2 regions of the Micromonospora sp. NPDC049240 genome follow, and region 1 is predicted to be linked to the other one. Evidence: riboswitches for the same ligand, from Rfam matches in the RefSeq annotation. Region 1 holds a riboswitch; the other holds the start of a gene.
What was found. Region 1 has a riboswitch for cobalamin ahead of cobN (cobaltochelatase subunit CobN). Riboswitches for the same ligand answer to the same signal wherever they lie in the genome.

Region 2: another riboswitch for cobalamin. It lies ahead of AB0B02_RS06645 (ribonucleoside-diphosphate reductase subunit alpha); the one in region 1 lies ahead of cobN (cobaltochelatase subunit CobN).

What each region holds. Positions count from the first base shown of each region.
Region 1 covers NZ_JBEZCX010000020.1:34,396-38,555, forward strand. The annotation lists gene bluB (5,6-dimethylbenzimidazole synthase) at 1-553, shown strand, start outside; cobalamin riboswitch at 750-879, shown strand; gene cobN (cobaltochelatase subunit CobN) at 1,200-4,160, shown strand, end outside.
Region 2 covers NZ_JBEZCX010000003.1:299,335-303,494, reverse strand. The annotation lists gene AB0B02_RS06645 (ribonucleoside-diphosphate reductase subunit alpha) at 1-2,365, opposite strand, end outside; cobalamin riboswitch at 2,487-2,696, opposite strand; gene AB0B02_RS06640 (acetylhydrolase) at 2,843-3,793, opposite strand; gene AB0B02_RS06635 (hypothetical protein) at 3,793-4,053, opposite strand; gene AB0B02_RS06630 (cytochrome P450) at 4,145-4,160, opposite strand, start outside.

The DNA.
Region 1 (4,160 bases):
CCGGGTGCTGGCTGCGGCGCACGCCGCGCCCAGTGTCGGACTGTCCCAGCCGTGGGATTTCATCCTGGTCCGTGACCGGGACCTGCGCGAAGCGTTCCACCGGCACGTCCGGGCCGAGCGTGACACGTTCGCCGCCACTCTCGACGCCGAGGCGGCCCGGCGGTTCTCCCGCATCAAGATCGACGGGATCATGGAGTCCTCGCTGTCGATCGTGGTGACCTACGACCCCGACCGCGGCGGCCCCGCGGTCCTGGGGCGGCACGCCATCGCCGACGCCGGCCTGTACTCCGTGTGCCTGGCCATCCAGAACCTCTGGCTGGCCGCCGCCGCCGAGAACCTCGGCCTCGGCTGGGTGTCGTTCTATCGCGAGCAGTTCCTCCAGCGGTTGCTCGCCATTCCGGCCGGCATCCGACCCGTCGCCTGGCTCTGCCTCGGCCCCGTCACCCACCTCGAAGCGGTGCCCGATCTCGAACGACACGGCTGGCGCCACCGCCGCCCCCTGCGCACGGCGATCCACCACGACCGCTGGAACCCCGGATCGGTCACGGACTGACGTCTGTCCACCGTGGCTGGGGCCGGTGGCCCGGCCGGCATCGCGCGGCAGGGCCACCGGCCCGGGTGTCGTGACGGCGCCCGACCCGGCGAGGTCGATCAACACGTTTCGATGGCTGGGTCGCGCCCACCCCTGGCGGGAGGGGCGTTGACCCGGGGTCGGGAGGTGTGGCAGCATTCGCGGCCTGACGGCAGTGAAGGAAGCCGGTGTGATTCCGGCGCGGTCCCGCCACTGTCACCGGGGAGTGATCCCCCCTCGCGAGTCACGGCCGTGTGCGTGCGGTTGGAAGGCCGGGGGTGAGCGTCGATCCGGAAGCCAGGATACTTCGGCCGTCGGACGTACCCCAGGGCGTGGACACCCGAGGAGGACCCGATGACGCACGGCATCTCTTTCATCGACGAACATCGTCATGATCCGCACGGTGGACACTCCGCCGCACCCGTCGCCCGCCACGCCGCCGGCCGTGCCGGCGCACCCGGGACGGTTCACGCTCCCGACTGGGCCGCGTGCCGCCGGCGTTGACCGCTCGCCGACCCGCGTCCCGGTGAGTCGCGCCGTGGGTCGCCGCACCCGCTGACGCCGCTCCCATCCCGCTTCGCCCCGGTCGCCTTCACGCGACCCCGGGCGTCACTCTCCGGAGTTTCTCGTGCGCATCCTGCTGCTGTCCACCGCCGACACCGACCTGCTGGCCGCCCGCGCCAGTGACGCCGACTACCGGCTCGCCAACCCCGAGCGGGTCGACGCCGACGCGGTGCCCGCGCTCGTCGACGGCGTCGACCTCGCCGTCGTACGCCTGCTCGGCGGCCGGCAGACGTGGCCGGACGGGCTGGCCGCCGTGTTGGCCAGCGGCGTCCCCACGGTGGTGCTCGGCGGTGAGGCGCTGCCTGACGCGGAGCTGATGGCGGTCTCCACCGTGCCGTCCGGTGTGGTCACCCAGGCGCTCGCGTACCTGGTCGAGGGTGGCCCGGCGAACCTGGGCCGGCTGGCCCGGTTCCTGTCCGACCGGGTGCTGCTCACCGGCGAGGGCTTCGACCCGCCCGCGCCCACCCCGGCCTACGGCGTGCACGGCGATCCGGAGATCGTCCCCGGCCGGCCCACCGTGGGGATCGTCTTCTACCGGGCGCACGCGCTGGCCGGCAACACCGGCTTCGTCGACGTGCTCGCCGACGCGGTACGGGCCGCCGGCGGGAACCCGCTGCCGATCTTCTGCGGCTCGCTGCGGGGGTTGACCACCGGCGCCGGTCCGCTCGGACTCTTCGGCCGGTGCGACGCGCTGCTGGTCACCGTGCTCGCCGCCGGCGGAGCGGTGGCCGCTGACGCCTCCGGCGGCGGCGACGAGGACGCCTGGGACGTCGGCGCCCTCGCGGCGCTGGACGTGCCGGTGATCCAGGCCCTCTGCCTCACCAGCACCCGCGAGCAGTGGGCGGGCAGTGACGCCGGACTGTCCCCGCTGGACGCCGCCATGCAGGTGGCCATCCCCGAGTTCGACGGCCGGATCATCACCGTGCCGTTCTCGTTCAAGCGGATCGACGCCGACGGGCTCTCGGTCTATGCCGCCGACCCCGACCGGGCCGCCCGGGTGGCCGGCATCGCGGTCCGCCACGCCCGGCTGCGGCACGTGCCCGCCGCCGACAAGCGCGTCGCGGTGGTGCTCAGCTCGTACCCGACCAAGCATTCCCGGGTCGGCAACGCGGTCGGTCTGGACACCCCGGCCTCCGCCGTCCGGCTGTTCGCGGCGCTGGCCGACGCCGGCTACCACCTGGGCGACGCCCCGCCACCCGACGACGGCGACGCCCTGATCCACGCGTTGATCGCCGCGGGCGGCCACGACGTGGAGTGGCTCACCCCGGAGCAGCAGCGCGCCGCCGAGGCCCGGATACCGGGACACACGTACCGGCGGTGGTTCGACGAGCTGCCCGCCGCGCTGCGCGAGCGGATGCGGGAGCACTGGGGTGAGCCGCCCGGCGAGCTGTACACCGACGGCGGGGACATCGTGCTGGCCGGCCTGCGCTTCGGCAACGTGGTGCTGCTGATCCAGCCGCCGCGCGGCTTCGGGGAGAACCCGATCGCCATCTACCACGACCCGGACCTGCCGCCCAGCCACCACTACCTGGCCGCGTACCGCTGGCTCGCCGCGCCGGTCGCCGACGGTGGGTTCGGCGCGGACGCCGTGGTGCACCTGGGCAAGCACGGCACCCTGGAGTGGCTGCCCGGCAAGGGCCTCGGCCTGGCGGCCGACTGCGCCCCCGACGCGGTGCTGGGCGACCTGCCGCTGGTCTATCCGTTCATCGTCAACGATCCCGGTGAGGGCACCCAGGCCAAACGGCGTGCCCACGCCGTCGTGGTCGACCACCTGGTGCCGCCGATGGCCCGCGCCGAGACCTACGGAGACCTGGCCAGACTGGAGCAACTGCTCGACGAGTACGCCACCGTGCAGGCCCTCGACCCGGCCAAGGCGCCGACCGTGCGGGCGCAGATCTGGGACCTGGTCTGCGCCGCCGAACTGCACCACGACCTGCACGCCGAGGCGATGCCCGACGCCGACGACTTCGACGACTTCGTGCTGCACCTCGACGGCTACCTCTGTGAGGTCAAGGACGTGCAGATCCGCGACGGGCTGCACGTCCTCGCCGCCGCCCCCACCGGCGAACCGCGGGTCAACCTGGTCCTCGCGGTGCTACGCGCCCCGCAGGTCTGGGGCGGCACCCGTGCCCTGCCCGGCCTGCGGCAGGCCCTCGCCGGCGCGTACGGTCTCGACGAGCAGGCGCTGCTCGCGTCGCCGGGGCGGCGGGTGGCCGTGCCGGCCGCGCTGACCGAGGTCGTGGACGGGCCGTCGGTCACCGCCGCCGACGCCGTCGACCTGATCGAGGCGCTGGCGCGCCGGCTGGTGGTCGGCCTGGAGACCCTCTGCTGGGAGGCCGACGCGGTCGAGGCGGTGGTCGCGGAGGTGACCGGCCGGGCCGTCCCGGACGCCGCCGCGGTGCTCCGCTTCGCCGCCACCGAGGTGGTGCCCCGCCTGGCGCGGACCACCGACGAGCTGACCAACACCCTCGGCGCCCTGGACGGCCGGTTCGTGCCGCCCGGCCCGTCCGGCTCGCCCACCCGGGGGCTGGTCAACGTGCTGCCCACCGGTCGCAACTTCTACTCCGTCGATCCCAAGGCCATCCCCAGCCGCAACGCCTGGGACGTCGGCACGGCGCTGGCCGACTCGCTGCTCGCGCGGCACCTCGCCGACACCGGCGTGTACCCCCGGTCGGTCGGGTTGTCCGTCTGGGGCACCAGCGCCATGCGGACCCAGGGCGACGACATCGCCGAGGTGCTGGCCCTGCTCGGCTGCCGACCCGTGTGGGACGACCGCTCGCGGCGGGTCACCGGCGTCGAGGTGGTGTCGACCGCGGAACTGGGCCGGCCCCGCGTCGACGTCACGGTCCGCATCTCCGGGTTCTTCCGCGACGCGTTCCCGCACGTGGTGGCGCTGCTCGACGACGCCGTCCGGCGGGTGGCCGCGCTGGACGAGCCGGACGCGGAGAACTTCGTCCGCGCGCACGTCGCCGCCGACCTGGCCGAGCACGGCGACGAGCGGCGGGCCACCGCCCGGATCTTCGGC
Region 2 (4,160 bases), on a different contig from region 1:
AGCTCTCGGGGTTCTCCAGGGAGCAGGCGAGCGCCTCGTCGTCGCGGGCGGGCACCGGGGCGAGCACCGGGGCCACGGTGGCCTGCTGGATCCGGGTCGCCGGACGCGACCGCAGGTAGTAGGTGGTCTTCAGCCCGGCCTTCCAGGCGTACCGGTACATCGAGGAGAGCTTGCCGATGGTCGGCGCGCTCAGGAACAGGTTCAACGACTGGGACTGGTCGACGTAGGGCGCCCGCGCGGCGGCCAGGTCGATCAGCGCCCGCTGCGGCAGCTCCCACGCGGTCCGGAACAACTCCCGCACCTCGGCGGGCAGCTCGGTGACGCCCTGCACCGAGCCCTCGGCCCGCTTGATCCGGTCGCGGACCTGCGGCGTCCACAGGCCACGCGCCTTCAGCTCCCGCACCAGGTACGTGTTGACCTGGAGGAACTCGCCGGACATGGTCTCCCGTTTGAACAGGTTCGACACCTGCGGCTCGACGCACTCGTAGCAGCCGGCGATCGAGGCGATGGTGGCCGTCGGCGCGATGGCCACCAGCAGCGAGTTGCGCAGCCCGTACGCGGCGATCCGCGCCCGCAACGCCGCCCACCTGTCGACCTGGGTCGGCGTCGCGCCCCACAGGTCCGGGTGCAGGTCGCCCTTCGCGGCCCGGGTCCGCGGGTACGCGGGATGCGGCCCGAACCGCTCGGCCAGCCCGGCGGAGGTCTCCAACGCGGTCAGCAGGATCTCCTCCTGCACCCGGGTGGACAGCTCCCGCGCCGCCGGTGAGTCGAACGGCAGGCGCAGCGTGAACAACGCGTCCTGGAGGCCCATCAGTCCCAGCCCGACCGGCCGCCAGCGCGGATTCGACGCCGCCGCCTGCGCGGCCGGGTAGTAGTTGATGTCGATCACCCGGTCCAGGAACACCACCGCGGTGCGCACCGTGGCCCGCAGCTTCTCCCAGTCGACCCCGTCGGCGGTGACGTGCGCGCCGAGGTTCACCGAACCGAGGTTGCACACCGCGGTCTCGGCGTCGTCGTTGACCTCCAGGATCTCGGTGCACAGGTTGGACAGGTGGATCACGTTGCCCGGCTCGCCGGTCTGGTTGGACAGCCGGTTCGCGGCGTCCTTGAACGTCATCCACCCGTTGCCGGTCTGCGCGAGCGTGCGCATCATCCGCCCGTACAGGTCACGGGCCCGGACCGTGCGGACCGCCTTCTTCTCGGCCGCCCGGTACGCGGCGTCGAACGCCTCGCCGTACAGGTCGGGCAGTTCCGGCGCGTCGGACGGGTCGATCAGCGACCAGTCCTCGTCCGCCTCGACCCGGCGCATGAACTCGTCCGGGATCCAGTTGGCCAGGTTGAGGTTGTGGGTCCGCCGGGACTCCTCGCCGGTGTTGTCCCGCAGCTCCAGGAACTCCTCCACGTCCGGGTGCCACGGCTCCAGGTAGACGCAGGCCGCGCCCTTGCGCCGGCCGCCCTGGTTCACCGCCGCCACCCCGGCGTCGAGCGTCTTGAGGAACGGCACGATGCCGTTCGACCGCCCGTTCGTGCCCCGGATCAGCGCGCCCCGGCCGCGCACCCGGGACCAGGAGATGCCGATGCCGCCGGAGAACTTCGACAGCTTCGCCACCTGGTGGTAGCGCTCGTAGATGGAGTCCAGCTCGTCGCGGGGCGAGTCCACCAGGAAGCACGACGACATCTGGGTGTGCCGGGTGCCCGAGTTGAACAGCGTGGGGGAGCTGGGCAGGTAGGCCAGGCTGGACATCAGCCGGTAGAGACCGACCGCCTCGGCCGGGGTGTGCGACAGCCCGCAGGCCACCCGCAACAGCCAGTACTGCGGCGTCTCCACCACCAGCCGCGACTCCGGGTGCCGCAGCAGGTAACGGTCCGCCACGGTACGCAGTCCGAAGTACTCGAACCGCAGGTCACCGGCCGGGTCCACGGCGTCGTCCAGCTCACCGGCGTGGCGGGCCACGAACGCGGCGGTGTCGTCACCGATCAGCCCCAGCCCGTGCGCGTACCCGATCGACTCGCTGAAGCGCGTCACCTGCTGCCCGCGGACCTCCTCGGCCACGTACGCGGCCAGCAGCCGGGCCGCCAACCTGGAATATTGCGGCTCCTCGCCGATCAGCTCCGCCGCGGTCCGGATCGACAACCGGTCCAGCTCCGCGGTGCTCGCCCCGTCGTAGAGCCCGCTGATGGTCCTGGTGGCGACCCGCAGCGGATCGACCTCGTCCAGGTCGGCGACCCAGCGCTCGACCGCCCGGACGATCCGGTTGACGTCGACCGGCTCGGTGTCGCCGTCCCGCTTGCGGACCCGCATCGCCAGCCGGCGCTGCTCCGGCCCGGTGGCACCGGACCGCTGACTCTCCCGCACGACCGTCATGACCTCTCCCTCGCTGTCACCGATGGTCTCGGCCGGCGGGAGAACGCCAACGGGCACGGCACGCAGGACCGGCCCGGCTGCTGGCGTCGGTCGTCCCGCGCGACCTTCGACCGCCGCGCGCGGCAGCGCACGGCGCGCTGGCAGGTCTTCGGACTCGCGGGCGTGACACGAGGTCGCCTACTGGCCGTCGCTTCCCAGGCCGGTGGCCCAGTGCTGATGACGGCGGTCGTTCCCACTCACCGCTGCGGGGCAGTCCCGGACTTCCACCGGGTTCCCTCTTGCCTCGGCCGCGCCGTTCAGGCGCGGCCGAACCAGCTGCGGGGACACCATATATGGCGGCGATGGCCGGTGGGCAACACCAGATGTCGCGTCGGGCGTGTCGGCTGCGTCTCACCGCTGGAGGTGAAGGCGGGGCCCCTTGTTAACGCCTCCGGTAGAGGAGGGGGCCCCGCTTAACACCGCCGCCCACCGATCGGCTCAGGCCACGAACGACACCTCGGGGAAGGAGCGGCTCGGGCCGCGCAGCAGGTGACCCCGGTGCCGCAGGTGCCTGTCGAAGAAGGCCAACGGGTACGCCTGTTGGATGCGTACCGCGCGGGCGGGGTCGAGGGTGCCGATCCAGCCGGTGAGCTCCTCGTCGCTCATCCCGATCACCCGCGCCAGTTGCGGCACCAGCCACTGGTTGTCGCCGTACGACTGGTGGAGCGCGCCAGCGGCCTGAACGTTGAGCCGCCAGCCGCGCAGGTGCGACCAGAACTCGGCGACGGCGGGCTCGGTGACGCGCGTGTACTCCGCCGTCATCAGCATGAACGGCCGGTCCAGGTCGATGGTGGGCCGCGGCTGTGACAGCATCGGCCCGTCGAAGCTCAGTCCGGCGCGTACCCGCGGGTCGGTGCCCATGGTGAGCGCGGTCGCGGTGCCCCCCTTCGACCAGCCGAACATGCCGATCCGGTGCGGGTCCAGCGCCGCGCCCAGCCCGACCGGGAGCGGCCGGCGGTCGACGTCGGGGTTGCCCCCGGCGGCGAGGACGCCGATCTGGTCCAGCACGAACCGAACGTCCCGCGTGTAGGTCCAGGGCGTCGAGTCGTACGCGTCCTCCCGCACGGTCACCCGGCCGTCCGGGAACTCGACGGGCCCGTCGTACGTGTGGTCCACGGTGACCACCGCGTATCCGTGGCTGGCGAGTTCCTGGACCGCGATGGTGGTGTCCGAGCGGTGGCTGCCCGCGCCGTGCGAGTAGACCACCACCGGCAGCCGACGGGCGGCACGTCGCACCGGCGCGCCCTCGTGTCCGGCGGTCAGCGGCGCCCGCACCGCGTCGGGGTCGAACCCGGAGGACTCCAGCAGCGCACGTAGCGACGCGGCGGTCATCCACTCGGCGCGGGGGTGCCGCCACACGTCCCGGGCCGGATACCAGACGTTGACCATCAGCTCTCGATACCGTTCCGGCCCGGCGAGGGGGTCCGGTTGTGACCGGTCGACCAGGTGCAGCGCAACGGTGCCGACCGGGTGGGGTCCGGTCGGTGTGGGCAGTGTGAGCCGGGCCGGCCCCGGTTGGGCCGTGGCCGCCGGCGTGCCGCCGGCGTGCCGCCGGCGACGCCGATCGACGCGCCGGCTCCCACCGCCAACGCGGCCCGGACCAGGGTGCGGCGGGTCATGCCGTGTTCGGGGACGGATGTCTCGGTCATCAGTGATCCTCCTCGGCAGCTTATTCACTCAGTATATATACCGAGTGTATAGATGCAAGTGCGTGCCCCGGTCCACGGCCGGGTGCCGCGCCTACCAGGTGACCGGC